2 regions of the Ruminococcus sp. 1001136sp1_2201st1_G3_2201SCRN_220225 genome follow, and region 2 is predicted to be linked to the other one. Evidence: riboswitches for the same ligand, from Rfam matches in the RefSeq annotation. Region 2 holds a riboswitch; the other holds the start of a gene.
What was found. Region 2 has a riboswitch for cobalamin ahead of AB5642_RS04025 (ABC transporter substrate-binding protein). Riboswitches for the same ligand answer to the same signal wherever they lie in the genome.
Positions count from the first base shown of each region.

Region 1 (8,083 bases), on a different contig from region 2:
TATGCCACTTGTTTTCATTTTTTTCGAATTGAGCATGAAAGCAGGTGGCATAATTGCAGAAGAATTTTTCATAAAGGAGTATTAAAAATATGGAACAGAACCAATTAAAGTCCAAAATGTCCTGGTCAGATTTCAAATTAAACAGTGACGGCATGGTTCCGGTTATTGTGCAGGATTACAAAACAGACGAAGTTCTTATGCTTGCGTACATGAACGAGAAAGCATACCTTACCACTCTGAAGCTGGGAAAAATGACTTACTGGAGCCGCAGCCGCAACGAGCTCTGGACCAAAGGACTAACCTCCGGTCATGTTCAGTATGTGAAATCATTGACTATTGACTGTGATAATGATACAATTCTGGCAAAAGTAGAGCAGGTAGGGGCTGCATGCCATACCGGAAACCGGACATGCTTTTTTACCCCATTGCTCTAAAGCCTGTTTGAAAAATCATTCCTGCAATCTGCACGCCCCACTTTGCGATATATTTTGCAGAAAGCCTTTTTCAAACACGCTCTAAAAAAGACTGCAAAAGGTAAAATTATTACATGAAAAAACAAGTGAAAAACGGTGTGATCAAAGTTCTGATCCTGGTTCTGATTCTGGCAGGTGCGTATGGGCTGTGGTGTCATTTTCTTACAGATAATGTAATCTGGAAGAAGCTTAAAATAAACGGCATAGCCATTCAGGGAATGACCAAAGAGGAAGCCATTGACGCAATTTCAAAAGATTTTCAGGAAAAATATGAGAACACACAGATGACCATTACCCTGAATGGAAAGAACTTTAAGGTATCCATCTATCCTGTTCTCGGTCTTGATGTAAAATCAATTGTAGAAAGTGCCTATGCTCTTGGACATGGTGCCTGGTTTACTCATGGAACTGACCGCATCGAACTGATGAACAGCAAGACAAAGGAAGAAGTCACCCTTATGCCAGAAGCCCGAAACAAAGACGAACTGGACAAGCTTCTGGAGGATGCTGGAATTTCAAAGGGATCCACCACTATACAGACTTCCTGTGAACTTACAGATACAGAGCTGGTTATCACTAAGGGAAAAACCGGAATCGGTCCGGATATGGATGCATTGAAAGAAGCGATTCTAAAAGCAATTTCCATAGAAGATTATGAAGCTGTTATCGAATGTCCTACTATGAAGACACCGCCAGAGGAACTGGATCTGGAAGCCTATTATGAAAAAGTACATACAGATGCCACAGATGCTTCTCTGGGGGAAAATAATGAAATTATTCCGGCAGTTACCGGAATTTCATTTGATGTGAAGTCAGCTGCAAAGAAGCTGGAAAAAGCAAAAGAAGGGGCAAAGATTACCATCCCCCTTGAAATAACCCTACCCGAAGTTTCTACAGAAGAGATAGAAGCCCTTCCTTATCTGAATCTTCTTGGTACTTATACTACATATGGCGGAGGTACCGAAAACCGTGTTGCCAATTTGAAGCTTGCCGTGGAAGCCTGTGATGGAATGGAACTTCAGCCAGGACAGATTTTTTCCTACAACGATACTTTAGGTCCACGTACTGAGGAACGAGGGTACAGGGAAGCAACTGTAATTGTAGGAGGCGAACATGCCCAGGATATCGGAGGCGGAATCTGCCAGATTTCCACTACGTTGTTTATGGCATGCCTGCAGTCTGATCTGACCATTGTTGAGCGTCATAATCACGCTGCCCGAATTGATTATGTTGAGGATGGTCTGGACGCAGCAGTGGTGTGGGGAGGTCAGGATTTCCGTTTTCAGAATAATACTGCTTATCCAATTAAAATTGAAGCCTCTTACGATGAAAAAGAGGAAGCCGTAACGGTATCCATTTACGGAACCCAAACTGACAATAATACGGTAGAGATTACTACAGAGCATTCCGATCCAAACACCTGTAAAACCTACCGCAGTGTCTACGATGAGAATGGAACACTTCTCCGCACAGATGAAGTCGGGTACAGTAAATACAAGCAATAACCCTATAAATCTATTGATTTCGACATAACGGTCTGCTATAATGAGGTGAATTGAATAAATCCGTTTTCAGTGCCAGACATATCTGTCTGCTACAGCGTGCAGATTGTGGGAATATTTTTCAACACGCTCTAAGAGGGAATCAGGTGAAAGTCCTGAACGATCCGGTCACTGTAACCAGGGAGTAGAATCCAGTGAAACCATTGGTATATTGCTGAGAAGGATGGATTCTGTGTTGATCTGTAAGTCAGGAAACCTGCTGAATTCGTTTAATGAAAGCTTCCGAAGAAAGTACTTCATTCTCATTAATATATTTGATAATACAATATATTGAATTTTTAGTGCCTGTTTTCTCAGAGGAAGCAGGCATTTTTTTGAAATAATCCTGTCAGGATTGCCCATTGTACAAACAGGCTCCAGAAGCAATTGGGATTTATTCAAATTATAAAATAATAGGAAGAATCGAGGAAAAAGAAATGAAAAGAAATTCAAAACGCTTTCTTGCACTGTTCCTTTCCGTCGCGATGACGGTCACTCCTGCTGTACTTACACAGGCAGAAAATGAGGATGCAAACGTACAGGTTTCTGTTACACCAACTCCAGAAACAGAGGCGGAGAAGACTGCTGTTGCTGCTGAGACCCCTGTGCAGGAGAACGCAACAGCTGAGGAAGAAAACACTGACACTACAGTAACTCCGGCAGCAGTGGATGCCTCTGCTGTGAAAGAGACACCTGCTGCTACAGAAACACCTGCCTCTGAGACCACTCCTGAGGTTACTGCATCACCTGCTGAAGAAAGCAAAAATGAGGAAGCAGAAGCTCCACAGCCTACAGCTGCACCAGAAACAACAGAAGAGGGCAAAACCGAAGAGACAGATAAACCAGAAACAAAGCCAGAGGATCTGAACCCAGATGGTTCCAACATGACCATTGACAAGGAAGATAACAGTGCATATAAAATGCTTAAAATCAAAAGCTCTTCTGCTGAATTAAATGGTGATAAAATTAAGATAACCCTCAATACTGACGGAAAGAACTATGAGAAGCTTTATCTTGGTTCTAAAGAAGATCCTGACGAAGCAAAAAATGCAGCAGCAATCGTTGGTACAGAAAATGAAGATGGTTATACTTTCATTTTTGAGGTTCCTGCCAGTGAACAGGTCCAGACTTTCAGCATCGTACCATTTTCTGTGAAAAATCAGAAATGGTACACAAATATGGCTTTGAAACTGAACGTTCCAGGAATGAAAGCCCCGGAACCAACAGCTACTCCAGAGCCAACTGCAGCCCCTGAGCCAACTGCCACTCCACTGCCAACTGCAGCTCCAACCCAGGCACCAGCCCAGAATGAGATTACAGATGCCGGAATCAAGCTTGTAAAAGAAAACGGTGATGAATTTGCAATGTTCGTAATCACCGGTTCCACTGTAAAGGTTTCGGAGGATAAATATATTGTCACACTTTCTACCGCAAAACAGAATTATGACATGATCTATCTTGGCAGTTTCAATGACTCCGATAAAGAAGCAAATGCCATCAAAGGAGTTGAAAACAGTGCAGGAGGCTATACCTACACCTTTGAAGTTACTGCAAGCAAGGAAGCTCAGACAATAGCAGTCGTTCCTCATTCCAAGAAGAGCCAGAACTGGTACGCAAAGGGTATATTGACGATTACCGTACCGGCAGTTCCAGGATATGGAGAGGCTGCTCCAACACCAGAACCAACTGTTTCTCCGGCGCCTACCGAAGCACCGGTTGAGACTCCGGCACCAACCGGAACACCTGCTCCAACTGAAACTCCAGTGCCAAGCACAACTCCGGAAGCAGCCAACACCCCAGAGCCAACAGCAACCCCAGCTCCAGGCAGCTGTACAAGCGGAATTTACAATGTTACAGTTAACTCCAGTTCATCTATGTTCCGTGTAATTGACTGTGTCCTTACTTCCAAAAACGGAAAAATGACAGCTGTTCTTACTTTAAGCGGAACTGGTTACGACTATCTATGTCTGGGAACAAAAGAAGAAGCTGCCGCAGCAGATTCCTCCACCTGGGTTCCATATGTGGCAGACGCAAATGGCAAATATACATATGAGATTCCTGTTGAAGCCCTGGATAATGGAATTGCAGTTGCTGCTTTTTCCCACAAAAACCAGATCTGGTATGACAGGATCCTGACTTTCCAGTCCAGCACTTTGAATAAGATAGCTGACGTACAGGATGATCCGCAGCCAGACACTGCTCCTGACACAACAATCACAGCAACTCCTGCACCCACTGCAAAACCAAATAAAAAACCGACAGCAACCCCTACACCAACAGCAACTCCAAAGCCAGACAAGAAACCGGAAGAGGAATCCAAATACGAATCTGACTTAAGCGGCGGAACAGCATCTGTAAACAGTTCTACTACATTAGCAGATGGAACCTATACTCCTGACAGCTTCTCCTGGTCTGGTGGCTCTGGAAAGGTCAATATTTCCTGTAACAAAGTTACGGTAACAAATGGTCAGGCATATGCGACTATTGTATTCAGCAGTGAATATTACGGTTATGTAAAAGCCAATGGAAATAAATATTACGGTGCATGCGGCGGCGGAACTTCTACTTTCACAATTCCGGTAGCACTGAACCAGAATAATACGATCATTGGTATGACAACCAGAATGTCCCAGGCTCATGAAATCACTTACACCATTTATATCGCTTTAAAGGGTGCAAACGATCCGAAGAAAACAGACAAGGATAACCCGGCAGAGGACAACAGCATGCTTTCCACAGGAAACAAGAAGCTGGATGATTCTGCACCAGAGATCACAGGTCTTGAGTATAAAGACGAAACTACTCTTGAGCATGCAAAATACTTTAAGCTTTATCACTACGCAAAGGGCATTACCCTTCTTGAAGTAGATATGACAACAGATACTGCAAGAAAACCGGAAACTGTTGATTCCGGAAAAGAAAATGCAAAAACAGAAGCTGCTGATTCCCAGGAACTTACAGGTACAGAAAAGCTCTACATGGGCAATGTTGTAAAATACCTGATCGTACCTGAGGGTGCTGTTATCCCTGCAGGACTTGATAAAGATGTAATCGTGATCAACCAGCCGGTAGAATCTGCTTATGTGGCTTCCACAGATGCTCTTAACATTTTGGATAAGCTTGATCTTACAGACAACGTTACTGCTCTTGGAATGGAAAAAGAGGACTGTACGGTAGACAGCCTTACAGCTGCTCTGGAAGATGGTTCCGTAACTTTTGCAGGAAAAGATGAAGATACAGATTACAAAGCTCTTGTAAAGAGTCAGTGTGGTATTTCTATCCTTTCTTCTGATATTCTCCCGACAGAGGAAGCAGACACAGAAGCAAAAGAAAACCTTCTGAAAGATTCCGCAGAGAAATATTCCACTCTGAAAATCCCGTTTATCGTAGACCGTTCTGCAGATGAAAAGGATGACAATGCAAAAGCTGAGTGGGAAAAAGCTTACGAAGCAATTTTTGTAACTGATGAGGAAGAATAAATTATTATTCTTCACCATATGCACAGTAGCAAGAATAATCAGCAGGAGAAAATAAAAATGTATGACAAAAAGCTGAAATATAAAATTTTAAGTATTTTTGCAGCAGCAGTAATGACATTTTCTGCCATTACTCCGGTATGGGCAGAAGAGGAAAACCTGGAAGCAGATGCTTCCGGGGAGACCTCTTCTGACACATCAGAAGAAAATGCTGCACCTGAAATTGCAGGTCTGACTTATGAATCCGCCATGGATCTGTCTTTTGCAGAATGCTTTGATGTGTATTATTATAATGACGGTTACAAACTTCTGGACATCCATGATGATGCCAGATATCTGATCGTCCCAGAGGGCAAAGAGGCACCCGATGATCTGGATCCTGAAATCCAGATCCTTCATCAGCCACTTGACACCATCTACATGGCAGCCACTTCCCCAATGGCATTGTTCGATGCAATCGGAAGTGTAGACTCCATCAAGCTGTCAGGTCTCGATGCTTCCGGCTGGTATATCCAGTCAGCTGTTGATGCTATCAATAACGGCGAAATGACTTTTGCGGGAAAATACGATGAACCGGATTACGAGCTTCTGGTAGGTGACGACTGTGATCTTGCAATAGAGTCTACCATGATCCTTCATGCACCGAAGGTACAGGAGATGATCGAAACTCTTGGAATTCCTGTTTTCACCGATCGTTCCAGCTATGAGAGCCAGCCCCTTGGACGTACAGAGTGGATCAAGCTTTATGGCGCAATGATGAACAAAGAAGAGGAGGCAAAGACCTTCTTTGACCAGCAGGCACAGGTTATTGAAACGCTAAAGGACTTTACAAATACAGAAAAAACAGTTGCATTTTTTTACATCAATACCAGCGGTTCTCCTGTAGTACGTAATCCTAAAGATTATATTTCCAGCATGATCGAGATTGCCGGTGGAAGAAATGCATTCGCAGATCTTCAGGATGACAGTGGAAAAACTTCCGTTGCCATTACCATGGAGGAATTCTATAATACTGCGTCAGATGCAGATTATCTGATCTACAACTCCAGTATTGACGCGTCCGTAAAAAGCATAGACGATCTCCTTGCAAAGGAAAGTCTGATGGCTGATTTTAAAGCCGTAAAAGAGGGAAATGTCTGGGTAACTGATGATTCCATGTACCAGCATACAGATACAATTGGTGAACTGATCACAGATCTGAACCTGATGCTTACCGGCGGAAGTGAAAAGGATATGACTTTTCTTCATAAGCTGAGCTGACAGCAGGTTCTGTTGTAAATGAAACAAAAATGGAGAAAAATAAAATGAGCAATCAATCCGCTGGAACCAGCTTCCACATGGAAAATTTTAAGAGACGATCTCGTTATGCTATGGTTTTCATTCTGCTGATCCTGGCCTTTGGCCTGATCACAGTTTTGAATATCAACACAGGAAATGTTCATATTTCTCTGTCTGAGATCTTTGATATCCTGATGAAAAAAGCCACAGATACAAAAGAATACAGCATCATCTGGAAAATCCGTCTTCCCAGGATCCTGATGGCTGCCATTCTTGGAGGTGCCTTATCCCTATCTGGTTTTCTTCTTCAGACCTTTTTTGAAAATCCCATTGCAGGACCTTTTGTTCTGGGAATTTCTTCCGGTGCAAAAATGGTAGTAGCTCTTACCATGATTTATTATCTTGGCAGAGCCGTAAACGTAACTTCTTACACTCTGATCATTGCAGCTTTTATTGGTTCCCTGATTTCCATTGGTTTTATTCTTCTGATTTCAAAAAGGATCAAGCACATGGCCACCCTTCTGGTTGCTGGAATCATGATTGGCTATATCTGTTCTGCAGTAACTGATTTTGTGGTAACTTTTGCAGATGATTCCGATATTGTAAATCTTCACGGATGGTCACAGGGAAGCTTCTCCGGTATGAGCTGGAGTAACGTTTACATTTCCTGTGTGGTGGTAGGAATTACCCTGATCCTGACTTTCCTGCTGTCAAAGCCCATCGGTGCTTATCAGCTGGGAGAAGCTTATGCACAAAGCATGGGCGTAAACATCAAATTCTTCCGCGTTGCTTTGATTTTGCTTTCCAGTATTTTATCAGCAACTGTAACTGCTTTTGCAGGACCGATTTCTTTCGTTGGAATTGCAGTCCCATTTCTGATGAAAAGAAGCTTCGGCACATCCAGACCACTTATAATCATTCCGGGAACATTCCTGGGCGGTGCAGTTTTCTGTATGATGTGTGACCTGATTGCCAGAATGGCTTTTGCCCCTCTGGAGCTGAATATCAGTACCGTTACCTCCATCTTTGGAGCACCTGTTGTTATTTTCATGATGTTGCGAAAGAAGAGAGGAAACTGAAATGGATAATTACTATTTTCATATGGATAACCTTTCTGTCGGTTATGACAAAAAGGCCTTAATTCATGATATCTGTATTGGAATAAAAAAAGGGGAGATTGTAACTCTCATTGGTCCAAATGGTTCTGGTAAATCTACGATTCTGAAAAGTATCACAAGACAGCTGCAGATCATTGGTGGAAAAGTTTACTTTGATGATCGCAATCTGAATTCTTTTTCCTATAAAGAGCTTTCCA
Region 1 covers NZ_JBCOME010000044.1:3,920-12,002, reverse strand. Annotated here, with positions in the region: gene hisI (phosphoribosyl-AMP cyclohydrolase) at 90-434, shown strand; gene AB5642_RS13860 (hypothetical protein) at 418-468, opposite strand; gene AB5642_RS13855 (VanW family protein) at 548-1,978, shown strand; cobalamin riboswitch at 2,055-2,254, shown strand; gene AB5642_RS13850 (hypothetical protein) at 2,452-5,493, shown strand; gene AB5642_RS13845 (ABC transporter substrate-binding protein) at 5,551-6,750, shown strand; gene AB5642_RS13840 (iron ABC transporter permease) at 6,795-7,847, shown strand; gene AB5642_RS13835 (ABC transporter ATP-binding protein) at 7,849-8,083, shown strand, end outside.
Region 1: it holds a riboswitch for cobalamin, as region 2 does, so the genes downstream of both, AB5642_RS13850 (hypothetical protein) here and AB5642_RS04025 (ABC transporter substrate-binding protein) in region 2, are expected to answer to the same signal.

Region 2 (8,083 bases):
AAATAAAGCAAGGTGCTCCGATCATGGATACCAGGATTCCGATTGGGACTTCACTCTTGGGAATAATGATCCTGGAAGCAACATCTGCCCAGATCAAGAAAATGGAACCGCTAAGTGCTGACAGTGGAAGCATTTTCTTGTGATCGGTTCCAAAGAACATTCGTACCACATGAGGAATAATGAGTCCTACAAATCCAATGATACCTGCGGAATATACCACAAAACCGATCAACAGTGCTGTCACTACAAGATACACCTGACGATATCTGTGCAGGTCAGTTCCTAATGTGATGGATACCTCATCTCCAAGCAGCATCATATTGAGAATACGGCTCTGGGTGCAGAAAAACAGGGTTGCTATAAAAACGCAGGGAATAATCACAGCCAGATTTTCCCATTTCGCGCCTGCCAGACTTCCCATCAGCCAGAAAGTAACTGTCTGGATTCCATCTCTGTCGCCCGCAATATAGACAACAAAGTTTGAAAATGCACTGCACACACTTCCAAGTGCTGTACCTGCAAGCAGAAGTCGGACTGAATTTGCCCGGCCTCCTATATTTGCAGTGATCTGTACCAGTACAGAAATAAGGAAAGCTCCGATAAATGCGCAGATTCCAATAGAGTTGGAGCCAAATACGGCTCCAACTCCAAGAAAGATTGCCACTGTTGCACCAAGAGATGCACCAGAGGAAATACCCAGAATATACGGATCTGCAATCGGATTTTTCACAATGGCCTGCATTACCACACCTGCAACTGCCAGACCCATGCCAACGGCTGTTGCAAGAAGAATACGGGGAAGGCGGATAAACCACACAATATCAGACATGGCTCCTACACCATAAACCTCCGGATCCCCGATTCCAAACACTTTATACAAAATTACACTATACACATCTTTCACAGAAAGATCTACAGAACCAATGGTAACTGCAGTCAGAATGGATATCACCAGAAGCACAGTCAGTAATATCACCGCCAGCACATAGATCGGCTTTCCATGAAAAATTCCATTTTTAAAATCCGGTTTTCTTTTCATTTTATTCGTACAGATCCGGATATAATGCTTTTGCAAATGTCATAATTCCATCATAGGTTCTGACACCGCTGCAGTATACCTCGTTCAGGTTTACAGAGAATACTTTGTTGTTCTTAACTGCAGAAAGGCTCGCATATGCAGGGTTATCTGTAATATCAGCGATTGCCTCATCAGCTGTCATAAATCCATCATAGTTGATCATGAATAATACATCCGGATCAGCTGCAATCAGATCCTCTGCACCAACGTTTTCAGAGTTCTCTGCACCAAGCTTCAGCTCTGCACCAAGTGTCTCCGGAATATTTCCGCCAAGTGTCTCTGTTCCATATACACGGAAGGAATCTCCCTCATCCTCAAGAACGGCTACGGATAACGGGTCTGTTCCTTCCACATGCTCTTTTACTTTATCAATCTCACCCTTCATCTGATCAACGATTTCCTCTGCCTTGTCTTCGCAATCAAAGATCTTGCCAAGGTTCAGGATATCCTCATATTCGTCTTCAATTGTACGTGGGAACTCAGAAGCCGGTCCCTTTGCAGAACTGTTCAGGGACATGTATGTATTTACATCTCTCTCCTGCCAGAAGCTTACATCAGAAAGCCAGTCATCACTGAAAGAAGAATACCATGCCGCAATAAAATCAGGCTCCATTGCAACAACTTCCTCTTTGGATGGCTTGGTATCCATATACTGAATCTTGTCAAATTCATCTTTTAAATCCTCACGCACATCACCGTCCAGACCGTAAGCAGCTACGATCTTATCACCGAGACCAAGTGCCAGAAGCTCTTCGATATTGGAGTTTGCATATGCAAATACTTTCTCCGGAGCTTTCTCAAAAGTCATTTCAACCGGTTCGTTCTCATAATTGTAGGTTGTGATTGTTACGGGATAATGGCTGTCTCCATCCTCCGCAAATACAGTTGTTCCCATTCCCAGGCTGAGAATTCCTGCCAGACATAACATTCCTGCTGCTGTTTTCATGTTTTTCATGCTTTTTCTCCTTATTTTTTCTTTTGTTTTTTTGTTTTTAAAAGAAAAAAGTCCGCTTCCATGAAAAAGCGGGCATCACAAAAAAACATGATACGAAAGACAGCACTTTACACGGAAGTTTCTTTCTATGAACCAAGCAGGTTTCCTGGCTTACAGCTTAAATCCCCATTCCCTTCTCACATAAAAATGCAATGGATATGAATGTGGCATAACTGAATACAGTGACCGGATCGTTCAGGATTCTCACCTGATTCCCTCTTCTGAAAATAGCACAAATTTTATATATTTTTCAGCACTTGGCACATTTATTCTTTTAAGCAGAATTATTATAACTTACCCCTTAAATAAAGTAAAGATATTTCTTTAGCAATGTTTTTATATTTCTTTAACAATGTTTTTATGAACCTTTTTTGAAAACAGGGACTACATCGCATACACATTGTTAGTCCCTGTTTTCACACCGAATTACATTCGTGCTATTCGCAGCGAGATACAAAAACTGACATACACAGCACGCCTTCCTATGATTGTTGAGGAAATATTATCCCTTAACGCCTTATCTCGTCACCATATTAAAAAGACTCTGATAGCTATCCACAACATCATAAACAACGCTGCCACTACTGATAGCCTTAAAGTGTTCCCGTGCGCAGTGTATCTTAGATTCCTCAATCAAACGCAACTGCATAGAGGACATAGAGCCTTTGGTTTCAGCTACAAAATAAATATGCTTTACCTTTCCCTTATAGAAAGCAATTGCCCAGTCAGGGTTATAATTTCCTACCGGTGTTGAAATATAGAATCCATTCGGCAATTTTACATATAAGGCCACATCTGTGCTCATATCCAGTCCTATAGCAAAATCACGTTCATTGGTGGAATCAAAAACAAGATAATCGTACAAATGCTTCTTTGTTTTCATTGCATTGACGCCCAACCTGCCTTTAATAGTGGAATCAGTAAATACCTTCATGCTGTAATGCTCATCCAAAGCTGCATAAGTAATGTGCTGGATAATGGCTGTAGCCTTTTCCTCATTAATAAGTGCAGCTGCCTTGATAATGAACTCTTCCGGATTATCTTTAAACTGATCAAAAACAGTCTTTTTGATACCACACAGAATAGCAATAACATCCTTACGAGTCAACTTTGTCTCTTCCACCAGTTTGCCAACCAAATCGTATTTCACACTACTATTGACAGGAATCCGTGTCTGCGTACCGTAAGCAGAAGTTTCCTTTGTAAAAGCTGCTCCACATTCCAAAGCTTCTTTCGATTTAATTTCTTCCATTGCACCTGATTCAATCTTAAAGAAAATCTTAGCAACTCTCAGCTTAGCATCCAGAGATGTTATTGCATTTCGGATCAGTTCATCAATATCAAAATCTACGATATAAATAGACTTTGCATTAATCTTTGACCAGAGCGCTTGAAACTCAGGCATAGCAAATTTTTCTTCATTAACCCTAAGCTCAACATTATTACTACGAGCATTTTCAGGCTGCATTGCCCTCGGGTTGTAAACCGAGTCGATGAGTTCTACAATGGATGCTGCGAAATCATTCACTTCTTCAGCAATTTGCAAAATGCCATTGGATTTGTCTTCGTAGTATTTATCAGTCAATACACCCTTCTTGTCGATATAGCGGTTAATAGTCAAATCATACATGATGGCATAGGCAGTATCCCTATCAACCACTTGTTCACGACCATCCGAATCGTTGATGACCTTTCCTACAAACAGATCAGCTGTAATAGCACGAGGCCGATCTGCCACAGTCTCTGCGATTTCACTCTGTAAGCCTTTCGCAAAGGAATCATAACTTTCACTGGCAATGACAGTCAGAATATTGACATTATGAACATCATTTCCCAAAACATTCGCATCTTGGCGTTCACCATCCTGGTTGACGCACAGGCGTAGACCACGACCAACCTCCTGGCGCTTGCGAACATCACTGCCGCTCTGTTTCAGTGTACAGATTTGAAAAACATTCGGATTATCCCAGCCCTCACGTAACGCTGAATGCGAGAAGATAAACCTAACGGGGGAACGTTTCGGATCTCTGTCCAAAAGCAGCTCTTTGTTTTTCATAATCAAATCGTAGGCGTCAACATCATCTGTTGTGGTTTCTTTACGGCCAACCTTGCTATTAATCATCTTGCCCTTTTTATCAATCGAAAAATAGCCTGCATGAGTGGATTCGGCAGAGATAGAAGCCAGATAGCGAAAATATTCAGTCTCTCCAACACCTATCTGCAAATTTTCTACAATGTCGCGATACTCTTCTTCAAACATCTCTGCAAAGATACCATTACTCGGTTTTCCGTTTGCATCATACTGTTTGTAATGAGCAACTTCATCAATAAAAAACAGAGAAAGGACTTTGATTCCCTTGTAATACAGCTGTCGTTCTCTCTCAATGTGAGAGAGAATCGTTTCTCGAATCTGAATACGGCGCAGTTGCTCCTCACTAACTCTACCGATCACATCACCAGCATAAATTTTGATACCATTCAAAAACTCTACAGAATCATCACGACCATCAATCGACTTTACTACAAAGTTATTATGATATTCTTCCATGCCGTTAGACTGATCATAGAGGTTAAATCCAATTCCTACTGTCTTAGTAACTTTCCGAATTCCAGAAGCACCTTTATAGTCAAACTGAATGGTTGCAGTCGGATCAGCTTTAGATAAGTTAATGCTTTGCAGATAAACATAGCTTTCTGTTGCCGTGCTGCCAGATTCTGTAATCCCTTTAACTGCAATCTTCTTTACAAGACGTTTGTTATAGGCTTCCATAGCGTCCAGGCGATAGATCATGTTGTAGATACTGTCATCCTTATGTGTTGCAGAATAACGCAATGTCATCAACGGATGAAACTCCCGCAGCCGCTCCTTTGTCTGCTTACCCTCGACAGACTGTGGCTCATCAATAATAAGAATCGGATTCGTTTTCGCAATGATATCTATCGGACGTCTAGAACGGAAGTCATCCAGTTCCATATAGATGCGACGCGCATCCTTTCCTCTGGCATTAAACGCTTGCGAGTTAATAATCATAACATTGATGGCACTATCAGACGCAAAGCGGTCAATTTCCGTAAGCTGAGCGGAATTATATATAAAAAAGCGAATCTTCTTTCCGTATTCTTCCGCAAAGTGTTCCTGCGTTACCTGAAAAGATTTGTAAACGCCTTCACGAATGGCGATACTCGGTACCACAACAATGAACTTACTCCAGCCATAGTGCTTATTCAGCTCAAACATGGTTTTGATGTAAGTATAAGTTTTACCAACACCAGTTTCCATTTCAATTGTCAGATTATAACCTTCACCTTCTAATTTCTGAGAAGGCGTGATTTGATAGGTTCTTTGTATTTTCTGGATTTGTTCCAAGATCATACGGTTAGACAGCTCCGGCACAAGTGGGTGGTTACGCCATCCGGTAAAGTCTTCCTCTTCATTCATACCAAACTGGAAATTACCGGTACCTCTGTCCATCATATAAGTTGGAGTCAGATATGGCTGCCCGGTAAAGACATCTACCACTGCCTTGGCAGCGTCCGCCTGGAACTTCTGATGCTTAAATTGAAGTTTCATTCTTCCGCTCCTCCGTTCTCAACTGCAATTTGCTCTTCCAGAAGTTTCTTTAAGTCTTCCTTTTTTGGAAGAACCGTTTCGTACTTGCTGGCAAATATCTGAGAATTATCTTCTGGCAGCGTCATTTCTACTACCGCATTATTTTTATCGCGACAAAGGACAATACCGATTGTTTTATTCTCATCCGGCAGTTTTACTTTGCGGTCATAGTAATTGACATACATCTGCATCTGCCCAATATCCTGATGCTTGAGTTCCCCAATTTTCAAGTCAAACAGAACAAAGCATCGCAGCAGACGGTTATAGAAAACCAGATCAACCATAAAATGTTCTTCATCAAATGTGAAGCGCACCTGACGCCCGATGAACGCAAAACCAGTGCCCAGTTCCAAAAGGAACTGCTGCAAGTGATCAATAATTCTGCTTTCCAGTTCACTTTCTGAATATTCCGGAAGCTCTTTCAAGCCCAGAAATTCAAGCACATATGGGTCTTTCACTGCATCTTTCGGTGTCTCTACTTTCTGGCCTTCCAGTGCCAGCCGATAAACCTTGTCCTTGTCCGTACTGAGAGCAAGCCGTTCATAAAGAGCACTATTATATTGACGTTTCAGTTCACTGAGGCTCCAATCGTTTTTAACACACTCGATTTCATAGAAATGCCGTTCGTCTATATTATCGATCCGCATGAGTTTCAAATAATGCGACCAGCTCAGGTAAAATTTTCTTCCTGTACTGATCGCCGGAAGATTCTCGAATTGGGTAAACACTGTTTCCCCAATTTGATCATGCGAATAGATGCTATAGAAACGCCGCATAAGTTTCAGGTTTTCAGCGGAATAGCCTTTTCCAAACATGCCTGTCAGATATGTGGAAAGTTCCTTCAAAAGCTTTTTGCCATAAGTTGCCCGATTCTCGCCATGCTGTTCTTCCTCTACAATCATTCTGCCTATCTCGTAATAGGCATAAACCATAGAGAGGTTAACAGCGGTTTTTGCATTTTTCTGGGCTTGCAGAAGAACATCGGAAACATTCTTTAAAAAATCACTTTGATTTGCCTCGTGAATCTCATTATTTTTCATCTCCGCGCCTCCCGTCAAATCACTTTTACTCTGGTATCCGGTGCAAGCAATTTAAAAATCTCTGTGACGTTAATCTTAGCTGGGCTGTTTGCAAAGCCGCTGTCGCGGAAAACAACGCGAAGTGGTTGGCGCTTGGCAATTTTCTCAACCACACTTTCAGGCACATTCTCATCAAAGCAGGCAATCAGATCACCATCATTGTAGGTGTGAACGGTGCAGCCATCGATCTGCTCAGAAGAATAGGGCATAGACAGTGGCAGCCCCCAGTCCAGCAGGCAGCCGAACAGCAGGTCAAGATCAGTGCGGTCATCCTTGATATTGGATTCCAGACCGGCAAGCAAGCCCTGGTCGTAATCATCAGGTGCATAGTAGACATCCTTCATATTGGTGTCATCCAGTTTGAGAACGCGGAAGCCAACGTCAAGATCAGCAGTTGTCAATGGGCTTTCGGACTTGATCTTTTCACCGGCACGGCGGATGCGTTCCTTTGCGAGTTCTGTCAGAAGATGTGGATGTTCCATTTCATCGAGGACGGAAACAGCGTTTTCGGCAACCCTCTTTGCATTAGCAGAAGAACTATTCACAAGCGGATCAATATTTTCAGGAAGTTGCACAAGAATAAACTTGTTTTTACCTCCTTCAAGATTAGAACGCATGACAGCCTCCGCCGTTGTCCCTGATCCGCTAAAGAAGTCCAGTACAATGTCATTCTCACCAAGTCCAAATCCTAAAAGGAATCGAATTAGTTCAACTGGTTTCGGATTAGAGAAAACATCCTTTTTGAAGTAGTCATAAACATCACTTGCGCCTGTACTTGTAGTACCACGGTCATCGATCACAGTTTCTGTTGTAAAAATACTACGCGGCGTCTTCCCAAGCGGTATTCTTTGCTTAAACTGGACTGACCACTTTTCTCCAATTTTTATAATTCTTATTTCTCCTGCTGCAATGTCAGAATCAAATCTTGCTTTTGAACGCAACCAGCTAATTGCATTTCCGTCTTCATCATATTCTAAGACTGTTCCGTCCGGGCATGTAATAGGATAGTATTGCTTGCCAGCTTTTCTCTTGAATGTATCCCAGAAAAAGCGCCCAATATTATCTTCTTCTTTGTACCTTTTGATGTAGTCGTCGGAATATGATTCATAGAACTCTCCGAGCAGTGCTATATTCTTTGCGTAAGTAAGGATATATTCATGCTCAATAGCTATGTGCGTAGAATCATTGCCGCCTCCTTTTTTATTTTGCCATATTAGTTGTGCGACAAAGTTTGCCGCTCCAAAAACTTCATCACAAATATTTTTGAGATTTTTTACTTCGCTGTCGTCAATAGAAATAAAAATCACGCCATCATCTGTTAG
Region 2 covers NZ_JBCOME010000007.1:16,292-24,374, forward strand. Annotated here, with positions in the region: gene AB5642_RS04020 (iron ABC transporter permease) at 1-1,039, opposite strand, end outside; gene AB5642_RS04025 (ABC transporter substrate-binding protein) at 1,041-2,033, opposite strand; cobalamin riboswitch at 2,151-2,348, opposite strand; gene AB5642_RS04030 (type III restriction-modification system endonuclease) at 2,590-5,643, opposite strand; gene AB5642_RS04035 (YhcG family protein) at 5,640-6,722, opposite strand; gene AB5642_RS04040 (site-specific DNA-methyltransferase) at 6,737-8,083, opposite strand, start outside.